Regions from separate parts of the Achromobacter sp. SD115 genome, predicted to be linked through region 3. Evidence: predicted binding sites of a transcription regulator. Region 3 holds the regulator's gene; each other region holds the start of a gene.

Evidence for each region. The regulator HrcA, encoded in region 3, represses chaperone genes, less so after heat shock. The targets are predictions, from matches to a motif close to TTAGCACTCNNNNNNNNNGAGTGCTAA.
Region 1: groES (co-chaperone GroES) is a predicted target of HrcA. The motif match lies at 7,814-7,840, and genes of this name have one in related genera.
Region 2: rpoH (RNA polymerase sigma factor RpoH) is a predicted target of HrcA. The motif match lies at 6,057-6,083, and genes of this name have one in related genera.

The regions. Positions count from the first base shown of each region.
Region 1 is NZ_JADIJM010000018.1:43,765-53,547, reverse strand. Features, by position in the region: gene IPU70_RS22990 (methylated-DNA--[protein]-cysteine S-methyltransferase) at 1-377, opposite strand, end outside; gene IPU70_RS22985 (ester cyclase) at 723-1,190, opposite strand; gene IPU70_RS22980 (hypothetical protein) at 1,338-1,565, opposite strand; gene IPU70_RS22975 (DMT family transporter) at 1,601-2,530, opposite strand; gene IPU70_RS22970 (hypothetical protein) at 2,792-3,400, opposite strand; gene IPU70_RS22965 (alpha/beta fold hydrolase) at 3,562-4,539, opposite strand; gene IPU70_RS22960 (Rrf2 family transcriptional regulator) at 4,612-5,037, shown strand; gene IPU70_RS22955 (tripartite tricarboxylate transporter substrate binding protein) at 5,204-6,187, opposite strand; gene IPU70_RS22950 (hypothetical protein) at 6,743-7,099, opposite strand; gene groES (co-chaperone GroES) at 7,897-8,184, shown strand; gene groL (chaperonin GroEL) at 8,222-9,783, shown strand, end outside.
Region 2 is NZ_JADIJM010000012.1:163,826-173,608, forward strand. Features, by position in the region: gene IPU70_RS18355 (NUDIX hydrolase family protein) at 175-987, shown strand; gene IPU70_RS18360 (cation:proton antiporter) at 1,030-3,768, opposite strand; gene cpdA (3',5'-cyclic-AMP phosphodiesterase) at 3,955-4,794, shown strand; gene rpoH (RNA polymerase sigma factor RpoH) at 5,126-6,010, opposite strand; gene IPU70_RS18375 (hypothetical protein) at 6,244-6,933, opposite strand; gene fghA (S-formylglutathione hydrolase) at 7,027-7,893, opposite strand; gene IPU70_RS18385 (hypothetical protein) at 8,127-8,888, shown strand; gene IPU70_RS18390 (glutamate synthase-related protein) at 9,257-9,783, shown strand, end outside.
Region 3 is NZ_JADIJM010000017.1:132,540-142,322, forward strand. Features, by position in the region: gene IPU70_RS22555 (catalase) at 33-1,493, opposite strand; gene IPU70_RS22560 (hypothetical protein) at 1,577-1,810, opposite strand; tRNA gene IPU70_RS22565 (tRNA-Cys) at 1,888-1,961, opposite strand; tRNA gene IPU70_RS22570 (tRNA-Gly) at 2,236-2,311, opposite strand; gene murB (UDP-N-acetylmuramate dehydrogenase) at 2,541-3,587, shown strand; gene dapB (4-hydroxy-tetrahydrodipicolinate reductase) at 3,651-4,442, opposite strand; gene IPU70_RS22585 (outer membrane protein assembly factor BamE) at 4,458-4,994, opposite strand; gene fur (ferric iron uptake transcriptional regulator) at 5,147-5,566, shown strand; gene recN (DNA repair protein RecN) at 5,704-7,359, opposite strand; gene IPU70_RS22600 (NAD kinase) at 7,373-8,272, opposite strand; gene hrcA (heat-inducible transcriptional repressor HrcA) at 8,413-9,417, shown strand; gene hemH (ferrochelatase) at 9,463-9,783, shown strand, end outside.

The DNA of each region.
Region 1 (9,783 bases), on a different contig from region 3:
CCGTAACTGCGGGTCTTGCCTGCCGGAATGCCGCACAACGCCTGCCATACCTTTTGCTCGAACGCAGTGCCGCCTATGTCGAGGTTGATCACGCCTTCAGCCGTATCCTTGTCGATGAACGCAATCACCTGGCTGAGTTCGCGAGTCAAGGCGGCCTGGTCCGCCTGCAACGCGGTGCCGGGAAATGCAGACGCGAGCTGGCCACGCAGCGCCTCGGCGTCCTCGCCCAAGAAAATCGCGCAAATACCGCGCTGACTGCGACCTACGACCACCAGGCCCAGCACCGTATTTCCGATGGCGAAGCGGATTGGGCCTTCTACGTGACACCCCGGAGCGCGGAAGTGGTACTTGAATGTGAAATCCGTACGGGTTTGCATGGCAACCTCTTTAGTCAATACATAGGGTCAGTGTAGAAATACGCGGCCTGCTTGAAACTCCGATCTTTGCGGTCGAATTCGTTGCATCAATCAATGGAACGACCGGCCTGACTCCCTTGTGCTCGATCAGGACCTCGTCGGCCACAACGCCGGCGGTACAGAAGTCGCAATTTTCCTTGGCTTGCCTGAGGAGATTGAGGCGCCTCACCTGGAAGAGATTCAAGTTTCCGCGCGTCGGGACCAAATGGAAAAAAAGCGGCCCGCGTTATTGCGGGCCGCTCAACGGCACGGCGGATGGACGTTGCTGCGCAGAGACGCCCAGTGCCGCGTCTTATCTGTTTGCGCTCAGGCGTCGCCATTCTGAGCAGCCGGCTTGATCAGGCCGAGCTGCGTCAGCGCTGCTACGCCATCATCCAGACCGCGCTCTTCCACGATCTTGCCGTCGATCACCTTCAGCACCGTGGTGCCGGTGAAGCGCATCTTGCGGCCGGTCGCGGCAGGCAAGCCACCAATGAGGAAATCGTCGTGCGCCGGCCCGGTATGCGTACCGCCGCCTTCCCATTGACCGACCACGTAGTCGCCTTCAGCGATAAGATCCGCAGTTCCCCAGAAATTGAGGTCGGGGAACGCCTTGCGGAAATCCGTCATGAAGGCGCGGATATCCTCCCGGCCGCGACGCGGTTCATGCAGCGAGTATTGCAGCAGCATATCGGGCGCCGCGATTTCATCAATGACGGCCAGATTGGGGTTCTTTCCCCAGAATTCGGTGAACCAGCGGCCGACTACAGCCTTGTTTTGCTCTTCCTTGCTCATGATGAGATCCTCACAGTAGTTTTAGCAAGGTCATCGCACATGCTCGACAACCTGAGCAGCAGAATAGGAAATCAGCGCAGTCTTTAAACTCTGATTCTTGCTGTATGGATGTCAGTCAATCGCTTCGACAGCGACGCAGGTTGGAGATCAGCGCAGCAGGAACGTCGCGTGGGGATCTTCGGGGTCGCCGCTGTCGCGCCCGGCGTGCCAGAGGAAATGCAGCGCCGCGTCGCGGTGCATGGCTAGGGCATGAGCGATCGAGCGGGCCTGCGCCAGCAAGGGCGCCGCCGCCCGTGGATCAGCTGCGAGCAGCATCACGCGCAGCCGGCCACCGTCGGCAATCGCGCAGTCCAGCCAGGTTTCCTGGGCCGGCATGTTGTCGTGGGTATAGGGCTGCGTGGGAGGGCCGGCTATCGGCGCGGTCGCGCCTCGACGCGACGCCGGCCGACGTGCATGATCGCCATGCCCGAGATCGCGAGGGCGGCGCCGATGAACAGATTCGCGGGGGTGGCTTCGCCCAGCCAGAGGCTGGAGAACAGCACGCCGAATACCGGCACCAGCGTGATGTAGCCGGAGGCCGCGCCAGCGCCCAGCATCTTCACGCCGTCGAAATACCAGGCATAGGCGATCGCGGTCGCCCCGAACGCCAGGGCCAGCAGGCTGCCCCAGGCGCTGGCGGGCGCCTGCGCCAGTTTCGCCCAGGCGGGAACGCCTTCCACGATCAGGCTGGTCAGCAGCAGCATCAGCGCGCCGATCACGGTGGTGACCGTAGTGGCGGTCAGGGCGTCCACGCCTTTGAGCACCAGCCGACCGATCAAGGTGTACGCCACCCAGCAAGCCACGCAGCCGAGCAGCAGCAGTTCTCCGATGCCTACGCTGGAGCCGGCTGCGGCTTGTGAACCCACGCCGCCGATGGCGATATACGCGCCGATGGCCGACAGGACCATGCCGGCCAGGATGGCGAAGTTGAGGTGTTCGCGGAACAGGATCGCGGCCAGCAGCAGGGTCGCACCGGGGTTCAGCGTCACCACGATCGCGGCCTTGCCGGCCGGCACCAGCTGCAGGCTCAACATGAAGAAGCTGGAGTAGCCGAAGACGCCCGCCAGCGCCGCGGCGGCCAAGCCGAGCCATTGATTGAACGTCAGAGCCTTCAGGCCCCGCAGCGCCGAGGCGCGATGCATCCACAGGACCAGCGCCACACTGGCAAACAGGAATCGCAGGCTGGCTGCGGCCAGTGGGGCCATCGACTGGGCGACGACCTTGCCCCAGGACCAGGACGCGCCCCAGAGCGCTGCCATGCCAACCAGGCGCAGGTGCGTGGCCATCAATGTATTCTTCATGTGTGCTTCAAAAGTGGGCCGCGGTGGTCGCGCGAGGCGACGGTGCAAACGCAACGCATCGAGATTGCCCGTCCCTGGCAGCCGTCCATGCGCAGCGGGATTTTAGCTGGCAGCGCGCCATGCAATCATAGGGTCATGGCCGGCTGGTCTTCGATCCGGAAGAACAGGGCACGCGGCCCCATGATGCCCGCCCCGTTCAGCCAACCCGCGTTGCAAGGCTTCTCGGTTGGCGCCGGCGTGCTCGCCTGCCGTCACTACCATTCAGCCCCGCCGGCCAAACAGCATCGTCAATCCGAACAAGGCTCCCAGCCCGCCGACGATAGCCAACGACATCGATGGTTCGCGCAAGCTCAGTGCCATGATTGCCGAACCCGCCCCCAGCACGGTAATCAACAAGCCCACCAGGCGCCCCCCAGTGGAACCATGGAAATGCTTGCGGCGCGCCGCCTGCGTACCTGCCGGCTGGCGCTTTTGCCACGCCGCCAACGCCTGCTCGAACTCGCGCAGCAGACGTTCACGCCTGGGCAGGTCCACCGCGCTGACCAGTAACGTCGGCAGGCCGGGGCGGACCAGCTTGAGATAGTCGTCAGTGCCCCAGCTGGACAACTGGGCGAAGGCGACGGGAGAGCGGCGCGAAAACTCCAGCCCCTCGGCCGTCACCCTGACGGTATTGCGAGTGGGATAGCCCTTGAACGCCACCAGCGGCGGCACCAGCAATCCCAGCAACGCCAGCACGGCCGCCAGGCCGATCGGCCCGCGGTTGAACACCACCAACATGAAACTGCCCGCCGCCAAGGCGAAGGCCAACGGCACCGACAACTGGTGCCATCGGGTATAAACCGACGCCTGGATCTCTCCGCTGCCAGTCATGTTTGAGCCAATTGCATACGACTTCCTCCGGAATGATGCGCGAGTGACGATCAGAGTGTAATCATGCGCGTCGACGCGCGCCCTGCCGGGATGCGGCGGCTCAGGTCAGGATTCGCAGACGCAGTTTCAACGCGATATTGCAATATGGCTCCTTCGCACGGTCAAAGGCTCCTCAGGAAATCGACGAGCGCCTTGTTGACTGCCTCGGGGGCTTCCTGTTGCAACCAATGCCCCGCGCCGGGAATGACTTCAGTGGCGCGCAGTTGAGGAACGAGGGCCGGCATGGCCGCGATGATCTGATCCATGCCGGGAATCGCCAGGCCAGTATCCCTTTCCCCTACGAGATAGAGCGCAGGCACATCCACCGTCTTTCCCTCCAAAGCCCCCTGTAGCGCCCAATTGCGGTCTAGATTCCGGTAATAGTTGAGACCGCCACGAAAGCCGCTGGTGGCGTAGCTTCGGGCAAAGGTGGCCAGATCCGACGGAGTCAGCCAGGCCGGCAACGTCTGGGGGACAGGCAGCGAATAGAGCAGGCCCCGGCCAGCGGCGACCATGCCAAACGGATTGGGCGTGCCGGGGTCGTCACGCGGCCCGGCGTCGCCCGATGCCGCGAAGTAGATGGCGCGAAGGGTCGCGCTGATGTCGCGCTCGAATTCCCCTTCAGCAACTCCCGGCTCGTTGAAGTAATGCGTGTAAAACGCGGCGGACTCGGTTTTGGGGAAGAGGCGGCTGGGCGCAACCGGCGCTCTGCGCATCATAGGAACGCCCAGGGCGACGACGGCCCGAAAGCGGTCCGGACGCAGTTGGGCTGCCTGCCATGCAATGCTGGCACCCCAATCGCCCCCAACGATCACCGCATCATCGGCTCCCTCACTTTCGACAAGCGCGACCAAGTCGCCAATGACATCCAATGTCGTGAACGCCGCCACATCCGTCGGACTGTCGCTGCCACCATAACCGCGCAAATCCGGCGCCACGCCGCGGAATCCCGCCCGGGCCAGGGCTGGAAGCTGGTGGCGCCAGGCATAGGCGGTCTCGGGGAAACCGTGGCACAGCACGACGAGAGGGCCTTCGCCCTGGGCCGTCACATTGAGCGTGATGCCGTTGACGGTCACATCGCGTGTTTCAAGGTCGATCATCGGGGTAGCTCTCAGGAAGTATCCGGTGCAGCTATAATACCGTAACTTTTATAGTTACGGTAAATCGATCCCATGGCCAATGACACCCGCCTTGCCCGTCTGCTGCACGTCTTGATCCACATGCATTTGCGCGGCGGCACGACCACTTCTGGAACGCTGGCCAAAATGCTGCATACGAATGAGGTGGTAGTGCGCCGATCCATGGCGGCGCTGCGCACCGCCGGCATGGTGACCTCCACGGGCGGGCGCAACGGCGGCTGGGTACTGGCCAGGGGACTGGAAACCATCACCGCGCGCGATGTCCATGAAGCCATCGCCCATGGCACGGTCTTTGCCATCGGGCCGGCTGGCGACAATCCTGCTTGCCCCGTCGAACGAGCAGCGAACCAATTAGTGGCGGATTCCCTGCGCGAAGGCGAGCACGCCTTGCTGCAACGCCTGGGCGCGGCTTCGCTTTCCGAGCTTGCCGCAGAGATTGCGGCGCGCGAGGAAGGATGATCTCGTAGAGTTGAATGAGCTTCAACACCCGCACAGGCGCCGCATTTGGCGTGGATGCTGGCCTGTATCCGCGCTCAGTCTCCGGATAGCGCCAAACTCAGTCCCAACGCGGTAGCCGAATCCGAGGGCATGCAGGTCGCAGGCTGAGCTTTTATCGTTGTTCTATCTACTGTTCCTTTAGCCCCAACGACCTCATCAACGGGGCGAACAATTTCTTTTCGTCCTGCACGCGCGCGGCATAGTCGGCCACGCGTAGCGGTAGCGCCTCGGCGCCCGCATCCAGAAAGCGCGCCTGGATCTCCGGCCGCGCAAGCACTTTGTTGATTTCGGCGTTCATGCGATCGACCACGTCGTCGCGGGTGCCAGCCGCGGCATACACGCCGAACAGGCTGTCCGCGAAAACACCGTCGATGCCGACCTCGGAAAAGGTTCGTATGTCGGGCGCCACGGCAGCGCGTTGCCGGCTTGCCACCGCCAGTACCTTCAGTTTGCCCGCTTGCACCATGGGAAAGACCGTGGCGGGTCCAAACGCGAAGTCGATCTGGCCCGCTGCCAAGTCTTGTATCGCCGGCGCGACGCCGCGATACGGCGCATGGGTGGCCTGCATGCCAGTAGCCTGCTTGAGCAGCTCGCCGGCCAGATGCGGCGTCGTGCCGTTTCCAGCCGAACCGTAATTGAGAGGATCGGGCCGCTTGCGCGCGTATTCCACGAATTCTTCGAGCGTATCGACGCCAAGCGAGGACCGGACAAACAGGAACAACTGGCTGTTGGCCAGCAAGGCAACCGGCCGCAGGTCTCGCTGCGGATCGAACGGCATGCTGGCGAACATCAGTGGGTTGACCGATTCGGTCGTCGATGGATTGAGCAAGAAGGTATGGTTGTCTCCACCGTTGCGCACAACCTCGGCTCCCGCCACGTTGCCGCCCGCACCGCCCCGATTCTCCACGATAACGGTCTGCTTCAAGGCCTCGGCCAAGTGCGGCTGCACCGTGCGCGCCAGCACGTCGACCAGTCCTCCGGGTGCCAGCCCAACGACCAGGCGCACAGGCTTGACGGGCCAGGCCTGAGACGACGTTTGCGCATGGCTGCCCGTCGCCCAGCCAGCCAGCGCCAGCATCATCATGACCAGACAACGTCTACGCAGCAGCATGCGATTCTCCTTATGGGGGCTCACCCCACGATCCCGCGCACGGTGCGTCACGTGCCGCACCCAGGTGAACCGCCTTGATGCCTCATCGCGGCGGCGGCCCTGCATCCGCCGCTCATTCTTCACAAAAGTTTAAGCATAAAGAATCCCGGATAACCCTAATTTTCCGGTGGCAAGCGCGGCTTATCGAGACGGCTTTAGTCCGAACAAAAAAACGGGATGACTCCAATTCGAGCCTCCCGTTCCTATTGCAGGGTTTATCGCCAAGTGGATTGGCAGCACTGGTCGCGCCAAGGCAAGGCTGGCGCCCCGGCGGCGCGATCTGGTTATGTCGGCAGGCTCACCCGTTGCTGGCGAGATCGTAAACAGTCCGCAGGCGTTGGCGCGCCTTATGTGCCGTCATCCAACCGCCAGAAATCCGCGCTGTAATCGCCACCCCTGCCCAGGTCTTGTCTCGGCGCACGACACCCGAGCGGGCGTAGTTCAATGGTAAAACGGCGGCTTCCCAAGCTCCATGCGAAGGTTAGATTCCCTTCACCCGCTCCAATCCTTCTCCTGTCACGCCACTTCCCACAACGCCGCTGTCACGCCCAGCAACAGCAGCGTCGCCGACGCGATGAACCATCGCACGGTTTTCCGGTATTCATCCTCGGCTTCATCCTCCAAACGCAAGGCGCGGTAAAGAGCAATTATCTGCAGCAGGCTGGCGAGCAACAGGGACACGCCCGGCAACACGGACAGCGCGCTCCAATCGCCCGGCGCGTCGAAGCCCCAGTAGCGCAGGAAACCCAGCGAAAAGCCCAGCAATACCGTGATGGCCGTAATCAATCCAGCCCGAAAGCCCTGGGGCAGGTCGCGTGGCCTGTGGCTGCGGGTCCGTACCAAATCGTCGTCTGGCGTTTCCGGTGTCATCATTGAGACATTCCGCACTGAGTACGCTACGGCCCACCCGCTACCGGTTTATGTGGGAGCGAAAACAGAATGCCTGCCCCGTCACTCGGGGCCAGGTTGGATTGATTATGGCTGATATCGCAGCGTACTGGGGCTGTTGCCCCCGTGTTGCAGGCCTGTGCCTTGTCGCCCTGCTTGCCGGCTGCTCGTCGACCTGGCCTAGCCCTGTTGCCCGGGTCCCGGTTTCCTAGCAATAATGCCCATCGATTTGGCTATCCCAAAGTCGCCAAAGGTGCCCGTTGCGATCAATAAGAGGCGACGATCGCCGTGCTGGTCACGGGGCTGTATCTATATCTGCCGAAGAAGCGCCGGCCTGATCGCACGCTTCAGGCCTTGCATAGGCCTTAGCTCAGCTTCTTGACCTGGGTGGCAGAACCGAAACTGGGTTAGGGTCACACCCTTGTTACATTGCAAGCTCAGTGATCAAAGTTTCATGTTCAATGAACTTCTACAGTTGACACAGGAAATCGGACCTCCAGACGTGAAATTCGGCTGGAGGCCGTGCCAGCGCTTGTATATCGAGAATTCTCGATTCCCAAACTGGATGACGAAAATCCCAAATCGGATGAATTTCGACAATTCGACAACTAATTCCAGGTGGAATGACATTCGACAGCTTCCCCAAATATGTAACAGCCACCTCCCCCCCTCTTGAACCCTAGAACATCATCCCTATAATTAGCACTCGACACCGGTGAGTGCTAACAGTGCTCCCGGGCCTAACCGATCATTCCCTTCTCTTTTAGCAACAGGAGTTCCTCATGGCCTTGCGTCCCCTGGGCGATCGCGTGATCGTCAAACGCCTCGAAAACGAGCGCAAGACTGCATCGGGCATCGTTATCCCCGACAGCGCCGCTGAAAAGCCCGACCAGGGTGAAGTCGTGGCCGTCGGCCCCGGCAAGAAGACCGAAGACGGCAAGATCCTGCCGGTCGACCTGAAGGCTGGCGACAAGGTGCTGTTCGGCAAGTACGCCGGCCAGTCCGTGAAGGTTGACGGCGAAGAGCTGCTCGTCATCCGCGAGGACGAAATCCTCGCCGTGGTCCAGTAAACCCCGCCTCAAACGAATTTTCGAAGGAAGCTAAGAAATGGCTGCCAAGCAAGTATTGTTCGGTGACGACGCCCGCGTGCGCATCGTCCGCGGCGTGAATGTTCTCGCCAACGCTGTCAAGACCACCCTGGGCCCCAAGGGTCGCAACGTCGTGCTGGAGCGCTCGTTCGGCGCCCCGACCGTGACCAAGGACGGCGTCTCCGTCGCCAAGGAAATCGAACTGAAGGACAAGTTCGAAAACATCGGCGCTCAGCTGGTCAAGGACGTTGCCTCCAAGACCTCCGACAACGCCGGTGACGGCACCACCACCGCCACCGTGCTGGCCCAGGCCATCGTTCAGGAAGGCCTGAAGTACGTTGCCGCCGGTTTCAACCCGATCGACCTGAAGCGCGGCATCGACAAGGCTGTCGCCGCCGCCGTCGCTGAACTGAAGAAGCAATCCAAGCCGGTCACGACCAGCAAGGAAATCGCCCAGGTCGGCTCGATCTCCGCCAACAGCGACACCTCCATCGGCCAGATCATCGCTGACGCGATGGACAAGGTCGGCAAGGAAGGCGTCATCACCGTCGAAGACGGCAAGTCGCTGGAAAACGAGCTGGACGTCGTCGAAGGCATGCAATTCGACCGCGGCTACCTGTCGCCCTACTTCATCAACAACCCGGACAAGCAAGTTGCCGCTCTGGAAGATCCGTTTGTCCTGATTTTCGACAAGAAGATCAGCAACATCCGTGACCTGCTGCCCGTGCTGGAACAAGTTGCCAAGTCGAGCCGTCCCCTGCTGATCATCGCGGAAGACGTCGAAGGCGAAGCCCTGGCCACCCTGGTTGTGAACAACATCCGCGGCATCCTGAAGACGACCGCCGTCAAGGCTCCTGGCTTCGGCGACCGCCGCAAGGCCATGCTGGAAGACATCGCCATCCTGACGGGCGGCACGGTGATCTCCGAAGAAACCGGCATGTCGCTGGAAAAGGCCGGCCTGGCTGAACTGGGCCAAGCCAAGCGCATCGAAGTGGGCAAGGAAAACACGACCATCATCGACGGCGCTGGCGACAGCAAGTCGATCGAAGCTCGCGTCAAGCAAGTCCGCATCCAGATCGAAGAAGCCACCTCCGACTACGACCGTGAAAAGCTGCAAGAACGCGTGGCCAAGCTGGCCGGCGGCGTTGCCGTGATTCGCGTGGGCGCTGCCACCGAAGTCGAAATGAAGGAAAAGAAGGCTCGCGTCGAAGACGCCCTGCACGCTACCCGCGCTGCAGTGGAAGAAGGCGTTGTGGCTGGCGGCGGCGTTGCTCTGCTGCGTGCCAAGCAAGCCATCACCGACCTGAAGGGCGACACGCCTGACCAGAACGCCGGCATCAAGCTGATCCTGCGCGCTGTCGAAGAGCCGCTGCGCACCATCGTCACCAACGCCGGCGAAGAAGCCAGCGTCGTGGTCAGCAACGTGCTGAACGGCAAGGGCAACTACGGCTACAACGCCGCGACCGGCGAGTACACCGACCTGGTCGAGCAAGGCGTGCTGGATCCCACCAAGGTGACCCGCACCGCCCTGCAAAACGCCGCTTCCGTCGCCAGCCTGCTGCTGACCGCCGAAGCTGCCGT
Region 2 (9,783 bases), on a different contig from region 3:
CGTTCCCACTCGAAATCACAAAGAAACTGGCGGATTATAGCGGACGCGCAAACAGATGTAAGTTAGCGCCCTTGAATTCATCGGCCCCGCCCCCATCTGGCCGCGCCCCTTGACCGCACGCCGTAAAACAGGGTGGCATAAAATCGTCGGCAACATCATCAACACGGTCCCACGATGCCCAAGCAGTTGTCCGACTTGTACGCCGACCTGCGCGCCCGCGCGCAAGAGCCCGCCCCTGAAGGCGCGCGCGCTTTATATATAGCGGGGCGTCGCTGCGGCTGGGCCACGCATGCGGCATGCGACGCGTTGCGTGGCGCACCCGGCATCGCGGCGGACGGTGAAACCTTGCGCATCGGGACGGACCTGCAACCCGGCGCAGACCTGAACAGCGTGCTCGAACAGGCCGCGCAACTGTTGCGCCAAGCCAACTGCCTGCGCGGCTGGCGCGACGAATTGCTGGACGTTCTGGATGGCGACGAACCGCTGGGCGTAATCGAACGCGCGGCGGTACGGCCGCTGGGCCTGCTTACCAAGGCTGTGCACCTGAACGCGTGGACGCCGGATGGCCGCCTGTGGGTCGCGCGCCGCGCGCTCAGCAAGTCCACCGATCCCGGTATGTGGGACACCTTGGTCGGCGGACTGGCCGGCAGCCGCGAAGACCTGGAGCTGGCGCTGGTGCGCGAATGCGGCGAAGAAGCGGGACTGGACGAGCCCGACTTGACGCGGCGCTCGCCCCTGCGCACGATCCTGCGCATCCATCGCCGCCTGCCCGAGGGCTATCAGGTGGAGGATGTCCTGACCAGCACCTGCGTGCTCGCGGCGGATGTCCGCCCGGCCAACCGGGACGGCGAAGTCATGGAAATCGCCACCATCGACGCGGCTACGGCCGTGCATCAGGTCGCGGAAGGCGAATTCACGCTGGAAGCGGCGCTGGTGATCATCGAAGACATCATGCAGCGCCGCGCGGCAGGCGATATCCCGGCCTAGCCCCCCATCCTGCGGATGCGCCGGCATCCACGGGGTCCAGCGCTAACGCGGAACGATGCCCGGCTCGCCCAAAGGCGGGGTGTTCGCGGGCTTGTCCACCGGGTTGTCTGCGGGACTATCCGCAGGGTTGTCCCGGACATCGCTTGCGGCCGGCGCGTCCGCTTCCCGGGCCTCGCGGGCCGCAAGCACCTCGGAACCCGACGCAGCGCCCGCCGCTTCCGCGGCCTCGGCGGCCTGCGCTGGCGTCGGCGCCGACACCGGCGCAGGGACCGGCGCGGGCGCCGCATTGGCTTGCGAAAACTGCTTCCACACTTCGATCGCGCGCAGGCGCTGCTTGGCCACGACCTGGATGCGTTCGCGCAGATGCTCGTCACGCGCCAGCAGGGCGTGAAAATCGCGCGAGGACAGCATCAACAGCTTGCTGTAGCCCAGCGAGGTCACCTCCGGCATCAGTTGCTGTTCGCCCAGCAGGCCGAGTTCGCCGAAGAATTCGCCGCTGCCCAGTTCGATCATGGTGTTGTCGGGCAGATGCACGGCCACGGCACCCGATGCCACGAAACACATCTCTTCGCCGTGACGGCCCTTGGTCAGCACGCGCTGGTCCGGCAGCGCCAGGCGCGGCTTGAGCAGCTTGCTGATGGCCCGCAAGGAATCCGCGGACAGGCCTTCGAACAGCGGCACGCGCTTGATCAATTCTGCCGCGCTCATTTCGATGTCCAACGGCGGATGCTTGTCGATGTGGGCCCAGCGGCTCTTCAACTGCGCCATCAGGTCCGCGTACACCTCGCCGCTGATCAGGAACTGCTCCAGCATGTCGCGGTAGCGGATGCGTTCCATTTCGCGGGCCACGCGGCCCAGGTAGCTTTCCTGCAGCCACTGCGCATAGGACGGGTATTGCAGGTTCAGGGCCTGCATGGCGTTTTCGATCAGGTCCAGGCGGCGCTGGTGCAGGGACACGATGCGCTGGGTGGCTTCCTCGCCCAGCAGCGGCGTGATCTGTTCGCGCGCGAAGGCGATCAGGCGTTGCGCCACCGACCGCTTGCTCATCAGGTTGGCGAAGCGCTGGCCCAGTTCGCGCGCCAGCCAGCCCTGGAAGCCGAACAGGTAGTGCAGGCGCAGGGCCAGGCGGAAACCGGTGGAATAGCGCACGTCGGCAACAATGGCGCGCTCGAAGCCGGGGATGCCGCCCAGCCGGATCGCGTCCTCCAGCCGTTCCGCCCGCGCCAGCAGGGTTTCGGCCATGCGCCAGTCCACGATCTGCGCCTTCAGGATGTCGAAGAACATTTCCTCTTCGCGCTGGGCCACGATGGCCAGGCCTACCGACACGCGCTGGTCGTCGGTCATCTGGCTGACCTGGCCGTCGTGCACGCTGGTCAGGCTGGCATCGAACACGGCACGGATGCGGTCGCGGACCTCGGTGCCGATGTGCTCGGTCTTGGCGACCTCTTCGGTCTTGCCCTGCAGGTCTTCCAACGCCACCGCCAGGGCCTGGTTGCGGATGGTGCGCTCCACCGGCGACAGCTGGTTCAGGCCCAGCATGCGGATCAGCGGACGCAGGCTGATGCCGTTGATGAACAAGGTCAGCAGCACGTAGCTGGTGGTGGCCACCGCGATAAACTGGCGCGCCTCTTCGGCCACGCCGGTCTGCTCGGTCACGGCCAGCGCCAGCGCCAGCGACACGGCGCCGCGCAGGCCGCCCCACAGCATGACCACCTTGTAGGGGTTGCTGACCTTGGTTCCCAGCCGGGTCAGCCCCAGCAGGGGCAGCAGGCCGAAGACGACGATGGCGCGCGCCACCAGCGTGGCCACGAACACCACCGCCACCAGCGCCAGTTCCTGCCAGTCGGCGGCCGCCATCAGCTTGGGAATCAGCATGGCCGCGAACAGGAAAATCAGCGAGTTGGCCCAGAACCCGAACTGTTCCCAGGCGCTGGACAGATACTCGAAGGTGGTGGGCGACATGCGCGTGCGGCCGGTGGACCCGACCACCAGGCCGGCGATCACGGTGGCGACCACGCCCGACACGTTCAGGTAGTGCTCGGAAATGAAGAAGGACAGATAGGCCAGCGTCAGCGTCAGCGTGATTTCCGCGGTGGGAAAGCCGCGCAGCCAGGCGAACAGGAAGCAGGCCAGCCGGCCCATGGCGAAGCCGGCCACGCCGCCGCCGATGAAGTGCACGATGAAGTCGTTGAAGATGCCGCTGGCGGTGAGTTCGCCGTGGCCGCCCAGGACGGCCAGCAGCACCGAGTACAAGGCGATCGAGGCCGCGTCGTTGAACAGGCTTTCGCCTTCGACCAGGGTAGTCAGGCGCTTGGGCGCGCCCACTTCGCGGAAGATGCCCACCACCGCCACGGGATCGGTGGTGGCGACGATGGCGCCCAGCAACAGGCAGACCACCAGGCCATAGGGCGAAATGGCGTCCAGCGTCACCCCGACCACCACGGTGCAGACCACCACGGCCACGATGGCCATCATGAGGATGGGGCCGATGTCGTCCATCAGGCGCCGCACGTTCATGGACAGCGCGGTCTCGAACAGGAGCACCGGCAGGAACACCATCAGGAAGGTTTCGGACGAAATCTCGAAGCGTTCCAGCGAGTCCAGGAAGTCGCCGATCCAGCTGGGCGCCCAGCCGTGCACGTGCACGATGATGCCGAGCAGACAGCCGACGATGGCCAGCAGCACCGAGTAGGGCAGCTTGAGTCGGCCCGCCAAAGGCGGCATGAAACAGACCAGCGTCAGCAAGCCTGCCAGGCCGAATACGAGAAAACCTACATCCATGTTCTTTGGGTGGAGCTTATGTGAAGTTCCACAAGAATAGCGGCTTTTTCCCCCGCGACCGGGCCGGAAACTGTCTGGAATCGTGGAGAATGCACGTTTCGTTACCCCAATGCGGACAAGCGATACGCGTCGCGCCGTGTTTTTTGGGTAATGTGGAATCGCACAAGAACTTTGCAGGAGCGGCACTTGGCCCGGATCCATTCCCTGACCCGGCGCGACGATGCGCCCGCCATGCTGGTCCAGCTGACCGACAGCCATCTGTTCGGCGAGCCCGAAACCTCGATGCTGGGCGTCAACACGGACGCCAGCCTGCGCGCGGTACTGCGTCAGATCGAAGCGGACGGCAAGCATCCCGATCTGCTGCTGGCCACCGGCGACATGTCCCAGGACGGCGAGGCCGCGGCCTATCGCCGGCTGGCGCGCGTCCTGTCCGAGGCGCCCGCCCTGGCGCAGGCCAGCATCCGCTGCCTGCCGGGCAACCATGACCTGCCGGCCGTGATGCGCCAGGAATTGCCGCAATGGTCGGTTCCGGTGACCGACGTGGGCGCCTGGCGCGTGGTCGCGCTGGACACTACCGTGCCCGGCTCCAACGCCGGCCATCTGCCCGCGAGCCAGCTCGACCTGCTGGAAGCCGCGCTGGCCGAGACGCCGGGCCGCCACACGCTGATCGCCATGCATCACAATCCCATGCAGATCGACAGCCACTGGCACGATTCGATGATGATCGACAACCCGCAGGCGCTCTTCAAGCTGCTGACGCGCTGGCCGCAGGTCCGCGTGCTGCTGTGGGGCCATGTGCATCACGAGTTCGACCGCCGCCGCCACAACCTGCGCATGCTGGCCACGCCGTCGACCTGCTTTCAGTTCAGCATCCGCGACGGCAAGCACGTGGTGGACAACATGGCGCCCGGCTACCGCTGGATCAAGCTATACCAGGACGGTTCGATGGCCACAGGCGTGCGGCGCGTGCAGGACGCGCTGTGGCACGGGGCCAAGATGGCTGCCGACAACGCCCAGGCGGCCTAGGCATTCTTCCGGCGACACACCGTGTCCGCCACGGCCTCGGCCTGCGGCCCCATACCGGACGCGCATAAAAAACGGGGCACCAGCTATGCATGGTGCCCCGCAAGCATCCGTCTCATAGGGGAGGGGAAAGAGGAGAAGCCGAGACGGATGACAAGACTGCTAACCGAAGTTCGCGGTCTACATGAAGTTAGGCGGGGCGATCCTCATTAAGTTTCTTGCGCCGCGCAAAATTTCCGCCCGAATTTGTATCAATTTATTCATGCGCGGTTGCAGGTCCGCCGGAAAAGCAAAAGGGCCGCGGTCAGCGGCCCTTTGTGTGGCTCAAGCAGGCTCAGGACGCGAGATTGCCGCGCATCTTTTTCAGCGCAGCCGCTTCGATCTGACGGATGCGCTCGGCCGACACGCCGAACTCCTGCGCCAGTTCGTGCAGCGTGGCGCCGCCGTCATCCTGCAGCCAGCGGGCCTCGACGATGCGGCGCGAACGCGGGTCCAGCGCCTGCAGCGCGTCGGTCAGGCCGGCGCTTTGCAGCTGGTCGCGCGCGGCACGTTCCAGCACCCGGGTGGGTTCCTGGCGGCCTTCGTCGGACAGGTAGGCGATGGGCGCGTAGCTGTCATCGTCGTCGTCCTGGTTTTCCAGCGACATATCGCGGCCGGACAGGCGCACTTCCATTTCGCTGACGTCTTCGCGGCGCACGTTCAGTTCGCGCGCGATGTGGTCGACCTGATCCGGATCCAGCGTCTGGCCGTCGGGACGCATGCTGCGCAGATTGAAGAACAGCTTGCGCTGGGCCTTGGTGGTTGCAACCTTCACCAGGCGCCAGTTGCGGATGATGTATTCGTGGATTTCGGCCTTGATCCAGTGCACGGCGAACGACACCAGGCGCACGCCGCGCTCGGGGTCGAAACGCTTGACGGCCTTCATCAGGCCGACGTTGCCTTCCTGGATGAGATCGGCATGCGGCAGGCCATAGCCCAGGTACTGACGGGCCACCGACACCACCAGGCGCAGGTGCGACAGAATCAGTTCGCGCGCGGCGCCCAGGTCTTCCTGGTCGCGCAGGCGGCGGCCAAGCTCGGTTTCACGTTCCGCGGACAGGACCGGCAGGCGGTTGACCGAGGAGATATAAGCGTCGATCGTGCCAAGTGCGCCCGGATTGGCAATGGCCAACGCCAGGGCGTTGCCGGAAGCGGCCAACGAGGTACTGGGTTGCTTCATAGCGGGGGTCTCCGGATGGCGAAGGGGTAACGACATGGATTCGATGTTAGCACTCTAGTATTGGGAGTGCTAATTCGACTATTGCGGCGCGTCAAAGTTTCCTTGGTCTAAATATGTCCCCGTTTATTTTTTATGGAGCGGGGGCCACCGCCACCCTGCCGTGACACGCCAAGGGCGACACGCCTTCCAGGGGAGCAGCCAGCCCGCTCAGCGGACGCGGTGCGGAAGCACCGCTACCAGCCCAGGCGCTTCAGGCCTTCGGCCGTGGCCTCGCCGTCGGGCCGCACGAACAGCGCCCCGCGCGGATCCATCAGCACTTGGTAACGCGCGCCGTCGAACATCGGCATATACGCGCCGCTACCGAATTGGACATCGACGAACGGGAACCAGTTCGGGAAATTCTTCTTCAGCGACGCCAGATCAGGCGCCGGCCAGTCGTCCAGCGCGTGCACCGAGCGCGTGGCCGAGGCCTCCCGCGCCGCGTCGCTATAGCGGCCGGACAAGCGTTCCAGCCGGTATAGCGGCGGCACGCCGGCCATCAGCGCCGGCAGGCGCCAGCGCACCACCCGCGCGTCGATCTGCCACTGGTCGCCGTAGAGCACGTACTGCTTGCTCCCGGTGCCGGGCGCGCTGGCGTTGACCTGGAACTGGCCGTCGGCCACCTGGCGGACTTCGATGCGCGCCACCGGCTCGTCGGCCGTCAGGCGGAAGAACTGCACCAGCGACAGCGCCAGCAGGCCGGACACGCAGCCCAGCAGCACCAGCATCAGACCGAACAAGCGCCGCACCGGCCGGAACTGGAACACCTTGCGGCCACGCTCGTCGCGCGGGCCGCCGCGGCCCAGCAGCATGACGATGCCCGGCAGCAGGACGACGACGGCGCCCAGCAGTATCCAGACGAAGGGAGCGATTCCGTTGATCAAATCAGGCGTTCCTATTGAGCACAGACCGCAGGCGGCGCCCCGGGGCGCGATATAAGCCTGCGGCGGCAGGCTCGCCAGTATAGAAGCGCCCCCTCAGGGCGCCGGTTTTCCAAGCCGCTCGACGTGAAACCGGATGTGATCCTCGATGAAGGTCGAGATGAAGTAGTAGCCGTGGTCGTAGCCCGGGTGGCGCCGCAGGTCCAGCGGCTGTCCAGCGGCGGCGCAAGCCGCCTCGAATACCTCGGGATACAACTGTTCGGCCAGGAACTGATCCGACTCGCCCTGATCGATCAGGATGCCGGCGGGGAACGGGTTGGCCGCGCCGCGCATCAACGCGGACGCGTCGTAGGCGGCCCAGTCCTCGGACTTGTCGCCCAGGTAGGCGCCGAACGCCTTCTTGCCCCAGGGACACTGGCTGGGCGCGGCGATAGGCGCGAACGCCGACACCGAACGGAACTTGCCGGGGTTGCGCAGCGCCAGCACCAGTGCGCCATGGCCGCCCATGGAATGGCCGAAGATGCCGGTGCGCGAGGCGTCGCCGGGCAGCGCCTCGCCCGTGACGATGCCGTGCAGTTCCTGCGTCACGTAGCTGTACATGCGGTAGTGGCCGCGCCAGGCGGGCGTGGTGGCATCCACGTAGAAGCCCGCGCCGGTACCCAGGTCCCAGCTTTCTTCCTCGCCAGGCACGTTGGCGCCGCGCGGGCTGGTGTCCGGAGCGACCAGCATGACGCCCAGCTCCGCGGCCAGGCGCTGCGCGCCTGCCTTGATCATGAAGGTTTCTTCCGTGCAGGTCAGGCCGGCCAGGTAGAACAGCACCGGCACTGGACCTTGCTCTGCCTGCGGCGGCACGTAGACGGAGAAGCGCATGGGCAGGCCGATCTCCGCGGACTCGTGGCGGTAATAGCGCTGCCAGCCGCCGAAGCAGCGATGCTGCGAAATGAGTTCCAGGGCGACTGCCATTGCTTTCCTCCGGTCGTAGGGGTCGGAAAAAACGCCCGCGGATTAGGGGATACCCACGGTGCGACGTTCCGTCGCCGAATGTTAACCTGGGCTTTATGGGGTACGAACGACAGAAAAAAAAGCGATTTCCTGCCCCGACATGATCACGGGACTTGACCAGCGCCCACCGTGGCACTATTTATATACCGTGAGCGAAGACAACCCGTTCTTCCAGATACGCAAGTCCTGACACTATGGCCCGTCTGCCCCGTCTGTACGCCCCTGGGCTGCCCCAACTGGTGCAGGCCAACTTCATCCAGCCGCTGGCGGCGCCGTCGCAACCCGCGCCGGCCGACATCCTGAACCAACTGGCCACGTGGCTGGGCGAGTCCGCCCAACGCCACCGCGTCTCGGTTCACGGCTGGCTGCTGGCCAACGACCGCATCCTGCTGCTGGCCACGCCCGCGGACGAGGAAGGCCTGCCACGCCTCATGCAAACGCTGGGCCGCAACCTGGCGGCGCGTCTGCGCGGCGGCCGGGTCTTCGCGGGCCGCTACCGCTCGGCCTTGCTGGAGCCGGGCGCCTGGGTGCTGCCATCCCTGGTCTGGCTGGAAACCTATCCGGTGCGCAGCGGCGCATCGCAGGATCCGGATTCCTGGCCCTGGTCCTCCGCCGCCAGCCATACCGGCAACACCACCGCGGCTCCAGCGCAGTGGCAGTCGGATCACGCGGACTATTGGGCCTGTGGCAATACCCCGTTCGACCGCCAGGCCAATTACCGCAAGCGCTTGCAGGACGGCCTGTCGCGCGAGGAAACGCAGCGTATCGACCAGGCGGTCTCCGGACAATGGGCGCTGGGCGGTCCCGCTTTCATCGCCAGCCTGGCTCATACGGCCAGCCGCCGGGTCGCCCCGGGGCAGCGCGGACGTCCGCGCAAGAAACCAGCCGCCGCATCGTCCGACGCCGAGTCGAGTTCCGCGCCTCCCACCACGACGCCTACGTCGACCTCTTCCTGATTGCGGACCCGCCTGAATGGCGGGTTCTTCATTTTTTCCGGCCGCGGCAGCGCAGGCCGGCGGATGCATTTGCATTTCCGCAACGCCAAGCATCGCTTCATACCTGCAAAATTTCCCATTAAATTGGGGACACATAAACCGAAAAATGGCTATTTGCCAGATGGGGAGGCACCCTCCTGGTGCACACCCCTCTGGCAAGCCCCGCATGGCGCGGCTCTTGATGCGTCACCTAATTAACCGCGAATGACAAGCCTTATATATAAATGGGGACATACCCTATTTATTCCTATTGCACCCTACTCATAGCGGGGGTATTGTCCGTCTCCTGCACTGCAACATTACGACGCAGGCCCACTGCGGAGCGCGCCATGCCCCAAATTACCCCGATCGACTCCTGTCCCCCGCCCAAGGCGACCCCCATCGATGCCAGCCGCATCGGGCTGCCTGCCGCCCAGGGTCTGTACAACCCCAAGAACGAACATGACGCCTGCGGCGTCGGTTTCGTGGCCCACATCAAGGGCAAGAAAAGCCACGCCATCATCCAGCAGGGCCTGAAGATCCTGGAAAACCTGGACCACCGCGGCGCGGTCGGCGCAGACAAGCTGATGGGCGACGGCGCCGGCATCCTGATCCAGATCCCCGACACGCTCTACCGCGACGAACTCGGCCATCAAGGCATCACGCTGCCGCCTCCCGGCGAGTATGGCGTGGCCATGGTGTTCCTGCCCAAGGAAACCGCCTCGCGCCTGGCCTGCGAACAGGAACTGGAACGCTCCGTGCGCGCCGAGGGCCAGGTCGTCCTGGGCTGGCGCGACGTGCCGGTGGACGTGGACATGCCCATGTCGCCCACCGTGCGCGCCTGCGAACCCGTGATCCGCCAGCTGTTCATCGGCCG
Region 3 (9,783 bases):
ATCCGTGGCGTGTTGGTTGATGTTTTTTGAACCTAGAGGGCGGCTCGCGGGCCGTCCCTATCGGTCTGCGCCGCGATCGCCTCGCGCACGCCTTGCCCGTAGGCCGGATCGGCCTGGGCACAGTTGGCGATGTGGCGCTCGATGACTTCCTCGGACGCGCCGCGGATCGCGCGGGCGGTGTTCTCGAATAGTCTTTGCTTTTCATCGGCCGCCATCAATCGGAACAGGTCGCCGGCCTGGGAGAAATAGTCGGCATCTTCCCGGTGGTTCCAACGGGCCGCGGCGCCGCTCAGGTCCAGTGGCGGTTCGGAGTAGTCCGGCTGCGCCTGCAGGGCGCCATGGCTGTTGGGCGTGTACGCGGGCGCGCTGCCGCCGTTGCCATCCACGCGCATGGTCCCGTCGCGGTGGTAGCTGTGGAACGGACAGCGAGGCGCATTGACCGGGATCTGCGGATAGTTCACGCCCAGACGATAGCGTTGCGTGTCGCCATACGAGAACAGGCGGCCTTGCAGCATCTTGTCCGGTGAGAACCCAATGCCGGGCACGATCACCGCGGGGCTGAACGCGGCCTGTTCGACCTCGGCGAAGAAATTCTCCGGATTCCGGTTGAGCTCCAGGACGCCGACCTCGATCAGCGGATAGTCCTTGTGCGGCCAGACCTTGGTCAGGTCGAAGGGATTGAGATGATAGGTATTGGCTTCGGCCTCGGGCATGATTTGCACGTACAGGGTCCAGCGCGGGAATTCGCCCCGTTCGATCGCTTCGTACAGGTCGCGCTGGTTGCTTTCGCGGTCCGCCGCGATGACCTGGCCGGCTTCGGCGTCCGTCAGGTTCCGGATGCCTTGTTGGGTCTTGAAGGTGAACTTGACCCAGAACCGCTGGTTGGCGGCGTTGATGAAACTATAGGTGTGGCTGCCGAACCCATGCATGTGGCGATAGCTCTTGGGAATGCCGCGGTCGCCCATGATAAGCGTCACCTGGTGCAGGGTCTCGGGCAGCAGGGTCCAGTAGTCCCAGTTGTTCTGCGGGCTGCGCATGCCTGTGCGCGGATCGCGCTTGACGGCCCGGTTCAGGTCGGAGAACTTCAGCGGATCGCGCACGAAGAAGACAGGCGTGTTGTTGCCGACCAGATCCCAGTTGCCTTCTTCGGTGTAGAACTTGAGGGCAAAGCCGCGGATGTCGCGCTCGGCATCGGCCGCGCCGCGTTCTCCGGCCACGGTGGAGAATCGCGCGAACATGTCGGTCCGCTTGCCGATCTGGCTGAAGATCCTGGCCTTGGTGTAGCGCGTGATGTCATGGGTCACGGTGAACGTGCCGAAGGCGCCGGCGCCCTTGGCGTGCATGCGCCGCTCCGGTATCACCTCGCGGTCGAAGTGCGCCATCTTCTCCAGGAACCAGACGTCCTGCAAAAGCGCAGGCCCGCGCGGACCGGCGGTCATGGTGTTGTCGTCGTCGGCAACGGGGGCGCCGAATGCGGTGGTGAGTTTGCTCATGATGGGCTCCTTGCGTTGTTGACGTGGCAGCGGCCTTCAAGAGCGGGTGCATCGCAGCGGCCCCGGATCCGGCCACGTGAGGTTCAGGCGTATTGCTCGATGGGGGAGTGGTCTTCCAGGCGCAGCACGCGGCCGTCGATGACCAGAGATGGCAGGCGGGTGATGCCCAGGGCGCTGGCCCGTGCGGCGTGTTCGGGTTGCCGCGCGAGGTCGAACGATTCGTAGCGATGCTGTGGCGTCGTGAACACCGCCGCTATGTTGCGATCGATACTCAGGCAGAGGTTGCAGCCGTCGTGGAACAGGGTGACTTGAATCAAGGCGATCTCCTTCGTATGCCGCCAGGGCGGATGCCCTGGCGATTCCGGTTTTAAGGGGAGAATCGCCAGGCCGATCTTGGAGGCGCGGGCTGGAATCGAACCAACCTCAAGAGATTTGCAATCTGCCGCATGACCACTCTGCCACCGCGCCATCTGATTTGTCCTAGGACGTAATGCATGGTACGCAAGCGGGGCGAGGCGTGGACTTCCGCGAATCCAGGAATATTGTCCTAACGTCCAGGATGAATGACGCAGGACATAGATATGTACGTCATAGGCCGAAGAGGAGCGCGGACTCTTGGGAGTGAGCCGGGGAGGGCGCGGCGGCGCTGTGCGGGAAGGGGCCCGATGCGGGCGCGGAAATGAAAAAAGGGCCCGAAGGCCCTTTCTCAAGGATTTCCAGAAAGGATCTGGAAATCAAAATTTGGAGCGGGAGACGAGTCTCGAACTCGCGACCTCAACCTTGGCAAGGTTGCGCTCTACCAACTGAGCTACTCCCGCATGGGTTCTGCACTTGAAACAGCCAGAACCTGTTTTCTTATTCACTCTGATCAACTTGGTTATCGATCAGAAGGCGCGCATCTTACATGATTTTTTTGAGCTTGTCTTGGCCTGTGCTTTTTTGGCTTTGTTCACTGCGAGCAGCTTTCGAACAAAACCCGAAACTCAGGGCAAGCACTCAATCAAGTAATATGAGCGAAGACAGAAACTATAGCAATCCGCAGCATCCATGTCAAATTTGCCGGTCCCAACCCATCCGTCCCCCGCCTTGTTCCCCGTCAGCCAGGATCTTACCCGGCTGAACACGCTGGGTCTGGAGTCGCGGGCCGGGACCTTCGTGACTCTGGAGGATCCGGCGCAGCTGCCGGCGCTAACGGAACTGGCGCGCGCGGCGTCCTCCCTGCTGGTGCTGGGCGGCGGCAGCAATCTGGTGCTGCCGCGACACGTGCAGGGGCTGGTGGCGCGAGTTGCCTTCAAGGGCGTGCGCCTGCTGGAGGCCGGGTCGGATGCCTGGCTGGTCGAGGCAGCGGGTGGCGAGACCTGGCACGGTTTCGTCGAAACCTGCGTGAACCAGGGGTGGGACGGGCTGGAGAACCTGGCGCTGATCCCCGGCACGGTGGGCGCGGCCCCGGTGCAGAACATCGGCGCCTACGGCGTCGAACTGCAGGAGCGTTTCCATAGCCTGACCGCCTGGGATGTGCGCGCAGGCCGTCTGGTCGAAATGAGCGCGGCCGATTGCCGCTTTTCCTATCGCGACAGCGTGTTCAAGCACGATGAGCCGGGGCGGTGGGTCATCGTCAGCGTGCGCTTTTCCTTGCCGCGGCCCTGGCGGCCGGTGCTGGGTTACCCCGACCTGCAGCGCCATGCGCGATTGGCAGAGGGCGCGGCGATTGCGCGCGATATCTTCGACGCGGTGTGCGAGATCCGCCGCGCCAAGCTGCCCGATCCGGCGGTGACGGGCAATGCGGGCAGCTTTTTCAAGAATCCCATCGTATCGTCCGAGGTGCGCGACGCCTTGCTCGGCCGTTTTCCTGGCCTGGTGTCGTACGCCCAGCCGGATGGCGGCTACAAGCTGGCGGCTGGCTGGCTGATCGACCAGTGCGGCTGGAAGGGCCGCACGCTGGGGGCTGCGGGTGTGCACGAGCGCCAAGCCCTGGTACTGGTCAACCGCGGCGGAGCTACGGCTGCGGACATCATGGGCCTGGCGCATGCCATCCAGGAAGCGGTGTCCGAACGTTATGGCGTGCGGCTGGAACCGGAACCCGTGGTGGTGTGAGGCTATTTCGGCCTGGCAAGAAAAAGGACCCCGCAGGGTCCTTTTTTTGTCGGCGAGGGCGGCTCAGAAGCCCAGCACGGACTGCATGTCGTACAGGCCGTTGTGCTTGCCGTCCAGGAACCGGGCTGCGCGCAGGGCGCCTTCCGCGTAGGTGGCGCGGCTGGCCGAGCGGTGCGTGATCTCGATGCGTTCGCCGGTGCCGCAGAAGGACACCGTGTGGTCACCGACGATGTCGCCGCCGCGCAGTACGGAGAAACCGATGGTGCCGGGTTTGCGCACGCCGGTATCGCCGTGCCGGCTCCAGGTGGCGACGTCCGGCAGGGCCACGTTCCAGGCCGAAGCGATGGTTTCGCCCATTTTCAGCGCGGTGCCCGAGGGCGCGTCGACCTTATTGCGGTGGTGCGCTTCGAACACTTCGACGTCGTAGCCGGAGTTCAGGATGCGCGCGGCCATGTCCAGCAGCTTGAGCGTGGCGTTGACGCCCACGCTCATGTTGGGCGCGAAGACGATGCCGATCTTCTGGGCGGCGACTTCGATCTCGGCGCGGCCGTTGTCGTCGAAACCGGTGGTGCCGATCACGGCGTTCACGCCGTGCTTGACGCAGGCCTGCAGGTGTTCGAGCGTGCCTTCCGGACGGGTGAAGTCGATCAGGCAGTCGGCCTGGGCCAGTGCGTCGAGATCATCGGTGATGGCCACGCCGGTCTGCTTGCCCAAGGGCGCGCCGGCATCCTGGCCCAGCGCGGCCGAGCCCTGGCGGTCGAGCGCCACGGCGAGCTGCAGCCCGGAGGCGTTCAGGACGGCTTCGATCAGCATCTGGCCCATCCGGCCGCTGGCGCCGGCAATTGCAATACGCATGGATAGTCCTTGGTGTTACTTGAGCGGCTCGGGGGCGTTGCCCGGCTGGCCAGGATACTGGTTGAGGGGGCTGACCGGTGCGGCGGCGTCGCGCTTGCGCTGGTCTTCCTCTTCCTTCTGGCGGGCTTCGTCTTCCGTGAGGCGCTTGTCCGCCTTTTCGTCGGCGACGGCGTTGGGCGTATTGATCTGGTACGGCTGCAGGTCAGGCTGCTTGTCGCCTTCCCAGCGGGTCAGGCGGTCGTTTTCGAACCAGACCGTGAATTTGCGTTCCTGGGCGTCGCCGTAACCGGGCTTGTAGTAGTAGGGGTAGTCCCAGCGGTTGGCGTGCAGCACGCTGGTCAGCGTCGGGCTGCCGAGGGCGAAGCGCACCTGTTCGCGCGTCATGCCGGGCTGCAGCAGGGCCACCTGCTCCTGGGTGATCCAGTTTCCTTGCTGGACGCCGGCTTTGTAGGGGAAGCCCCACTTGTCCCCCGAGCATCCGGCCAGGGCGACGGCCAAGGCGGCCACCGCCAGGCCGGTCTTCAGCGAGCGGGAGGGAATTCGTGCAATCATGGACACTACGCGCCCCTATTATTTGGAAGCAGACAAAACCGTTATCATAAAGGTTTCATAAGGATAGTTCCGCGTGGCGGCATGATTTCGGTGAGCCGGCTCGCGGTGAACCTATCCTGCCCATGCCAACGCGGACGGAGAGCGATTACACCATGAGCGACCAAAGCGAACTGAAGAACATGGGTTTGAAGGCGACGTTCCCCCGCCTGAAAATTCTTGATATTTTCCGGAAATCGGATCAACGGCACCTGAGCGCCGAAGACGTCTATCGCGCCCTGATCGGCGAAAACGTCGAAATCGGGCTGGCTACCGTCTACCGCGTCCTGACCCAGTTCGAACAGGCCGGCATTCTTGCCCGCAGCCAGTTCGACAGCGGCAAGGCGGTGTTCGAGCTCAACGACGGCGATCATCACGATCACCTGATCTGCACGAACTGCGGCAAGGTGGTCGAGTTTTCGGACCCCGAGATCGAAAAGCGTCAGCAAAAGATTGCCAAGGACAACGCCTTCGCGCTGGAAAGCCACGCCATGGTGTTGTACGGCATTTGCGGCAGCTGCATGAAGGGCCGCTGATCCTGGTCCGGTAGTCCAGCCCGCGGCCACGCTCGCAGCGGGTATGCGAGATCCAAAGCCCCTTCAGGTTGAAGGGGCTTTTTTTGCGTGATGAAATCCGGCGTTACCGCCGCGCGTGCCGTTGCGGGGCGGGGCTTTCAGTCCTGCCCGAAGCCAGCCAGCATTTCGCGGGCATGTTCGCGGGTGGTTGCGGTGAGCTTGATGCCGCCCAGCATGCGCGCGATTTCCTCGACGCGGGCGGGAGCGTCCAGTTCTTCGATGCTGGAACGGGTCGCGCCGCGCGATTCGGCCTTGCTGACCAGGAACTGGTTATTGGCGCAGGCCGCGACCTGGGGCAGGTGGGTCACGCACAGGACCTGATGGCGTTCGCCGAGTTCGCGCAGCAGCTTGCCGACGGCCTCGGCCACCGCGCCGCCGACGCCGCTGTCGACTTCGTCGAAGATCAGCGTGGGCACGCGCGCGGCGCGGCTGGCGATGACGGACAGCGCCAGCGAGATCCGCGACAGTTCGCCGCCCGAGGCCACCTTGGCGAGCGGGCGTGGCGTGGTGCCGGCGTGGCCGGCCACCAGGAATTCGACCTGCTCGTTGCCATGTGCGGAGGGCGCCGATGCGGCCAGGGTGGGCTCGAACCTGCCACCCTGCATGGCCAGCGTCTGCATGGCCTGCGTGACCTGCTTGCCGAGGTCCTTGGCGACCTTGCGGCGCGCCGTCGTCAATTTCGCCGCGCCAGCGTCGTACTGCGCCTGCGCGGCCTGCGCCTGGGCACGCAGGGCATCGATGTCGCCCGCTGCCTGCAGGGCGGCGAGCTGCGCATGCAGCGTGTCGCGCAGTTCGCAGAGCGCATCGGGTTCGACGCGGAATTTTCGGGCGGTTTCGAACACCAGCCCCAGGCGCGCCTCTACAGTCACGAGCCGCTGCGGATCGAGGTCGACGCGGCTGACGTAGTTGTTGAGGTCCGACACGGCCTCGCTGATGGCGATGCGCGCCGATTCCAGTTCATCGTGCACGCCTTGCAGGCCGGGGTCATGGCGCAGCATCTGCTGGATGCGATGGTTGGCAGACGTGAGCCGGTGGTGCGCGGAGTCGCCTTCGCCGTCGAGGGCGTCAATGATCTGCGTGGCGCCGTCCAGCAGCGATTGCGAGTGCGACAGGCGAGTGTGTTCGGACTGCAGCGCGTCCCATTCGTCGGGGCCGAGGTTCAACTGGTCGAGTTCGTCGACTTGCCATTGCAGGCGGTCGCGTTCGGTGGCCAGGCTGGCGGCGTCTTTTTCGGCGGACTCCAGCTGGCGCGCCAGCGCGCGCCACTGCTTCCAGGCCTGGCCGACCGCGTTGCGCAGTTCGCCATGGCCGCCGTGAGCGTCCAGCAGGTCGCGCTGGGCGTCGGCGCGCATCAGGCTTTGGTGCGCATGCTGGCCGTGGATGTCGACCAGGCTGTCGCCCAGTTCGCGCAACTGCGCCACGGTGGCGGGCGTGCCGTTGATGTAGGCGCGGCTGCGGCCCTGGGCGTCGATCACGCGGCGCAGGGACAGCTCTGCGTCGGCGTCGATCTCGCGCTCTTGCAGCCAGGCGACCAGCCCCTTGGGCGTGTCGAAGACCGCGGTGATGTCGGCGCGCGGCGCGCCTTCGCGCAGCATGCTGGCGTCGCCGCGTTCGCCCAGCGCGAGCGCCAGCGCGTCCACCAGTATGGATTTGCCCGCGCCGGTTTCGCCGGAAAAGACGCTGAAGCCGGGGCCGAAATGGATCTCGGTCTGTTCGACGATGACGAAGTCGCGGATATGCAGGGTGCGCAGCATGTCGGGGCGCTTACTACTCTACGTTGTCGGAGGCTTCGGGCATCAGGTTCCAGTGCAGCTTGCGGCGCAGGGTGGAGAAGAAACTGTAGCCTTCGGGATGCACGAAGCGGATGGTATAGGGGGCGCGCTGCACGACGATGCGGTCGCCCGGTTGCAGGTCGGACCAGGTCTGCATGTCGAAATGCACGCTGGCGCCGACTTCGACGCGGCCCATGGCCGTGAGCGTCATGTTCAGCACGCCGGAGTCGGGGATGACGATGGGGCGGTTGGACAGCGTTTGCGGCGCCACGGGCACCAGCACCATGGCATTCATGCCGGGATGCAGGATGGGGCCGTTGGCGGACAGCGCGTACGCGGTGGAACCCGTGGGGGTGGCGATGATCAGGCCGTCGGCGCGCTGCGTGTACATGAAGGCGCCGTCCAGCTCCACCCGCACTTCGATCATGCCGCCGCGTCCCGCGCGGTTCAGCACCACGTCGTTCAGGGCGGAGGCGGAATACATCTTCTGGTCGCCGCGCCACACGCTGCCTTCCAGCAGCATGCGTTCTTCGATCTGGAAGCTGCCTTCGAGCACGCGCGCCAGTGCAGCGTGCGCGTCCTGCAGCGCGATGTCGGTGATGAAGCCCAGGCGCCCGTGGTTGATGCCGACCAGCGGCATGCCATACGGCGCCAGGTGGCGGCTTGCGCCCAGCACGGTGCCGTCGCCGCCCATGACCACGGCCAGCGACGCGGTCTTGCCGATTTCCTCGAGCGTGGCGACGGGGTATTCGGTCAATCCGGTATTGCGCGCCGTGTCCGCATCGATGAGCACTTGCCGGCCCGCTTGCGTCAGCGCGTGGGCCAGTGCTCTCAGCGGTGTGTCCAGGCCGGTATCCTGGTATCTGCCGATCAGGGCTACGGTAGGAAAGTGCATGGCTGCTTGCGTATCAAAAAGGCCGGACCCAAAGCCGAAACCAGCCCGGAATGGGTGGTTTAGCCGATTATATGGGGCCGCATATGCGCTTGCGGGACAAAAATCGCCTCAATTGAAAAAGATTCCCTAAAATACTTGTTATGGATGACCGCGCACGCGCACTACTGAAAGCGTTGATCGAACGCTATATCGCCGATGGGCAGCCAGTCGGCTCGCGGACGCTATCGAAAGTATTCGACTTGTCCCCGGCCACGATCCGCAATGTGATGTCGGATCTCGAAGAACTAGGACTGATCCACAGCCCGCACACCTCCGCCGGCCGCGTTCCCACGCCGCGGGGCTACCGCATGTTCGTCGATTCGCTGCTGGCGGTGCAGTCCTACCAGCTCGAGCCGCACAACATGGGCGAGATGCTGGCGGCCGCCGAACCCACCCGGGCCGTTAACGCGGCGGCGGCGCTGCTGTCCAACCTGACCCAATTCGCGGGGGTGGTGCTGACGCCCAAGCGCGCCCAGGTTTTTCGCCAGATCGAATTCATCCGCCTGTCCGACAAGCGCGTGCTGCTCATCATCGTCACGCCCGACGGCGATGTCCAGAACCGCATTCTTTTTGTCCAGCGCGATTACGCCGAGGCGGAATTGCTGGAAGCCGGCAATTTCTTCAACATGCACTTTGCCGGCAAGTCCTTCAACGCGGTGCGCCAGACGCTGTCGACCGAACTGGCGCAGCTGCGTGAGGATATCTCGCGCTTGATGCAGGCCGCGGTCGAAGCCAGCGCGGAGGCCGCCGAGGACGGCGACGCCATGGTCATCTCCGGCGAGCGCAAGCTGCTGGATGTTACCGACATCGCCTCCGACATGGACCGCCTGCGCAAAATGTTCTCGCTGTTCGAGAAAAAGACCGACCTGTTGCAGCTGCTGGACGTGTCTACCCGCGCCCAGGGCGTGCAGATCTACATCGGCGGCGATTCGCAGCTGGTGCCGATGGAAGAGGTCTCGGTCATCACCGCGCCTTATGGCGTGGACGGCAAGGTTGTGGGCACGCTGGGCGTCATCGGCCCCACCCGCATGTCCTATGAACGCGTCATTCCCATTGTGGATATCACGGCGCGCTTGCTGTCCAACGCCCTCAGCCATAACCAGTAGGTCCATCCGAAGCTACGTCCTCCTCGCGGAGGAAGGGGAGTGTTTGTGTTTCTTCGCCTGTTCAAGTACCTGTGGCCTGAGCGTTATCTGCCGGAACCCGAGCAGGAAGACCCCTTCGACGAAGACCCCGCGCCGCGCGGGCCCGGCAAGGTCGGTGTGCTGCTGGTGAACCTGGGTACGCCGGACAGTCCGGGCAAGCAGGACATACGCAAGTATCTGGGCGAGTTTCTGTCCGACCCGCGCGTGATCGAGATCCCGCGCTATCTGTGGAAGCCCATCCTGCATTGCCTGGTCCTGACCTCGCGGCCCAAGAAGCTGGAGCCGCGCTATGCCGGCGTCTGGCTGAAGGAAGGTTCGCCGCTGATG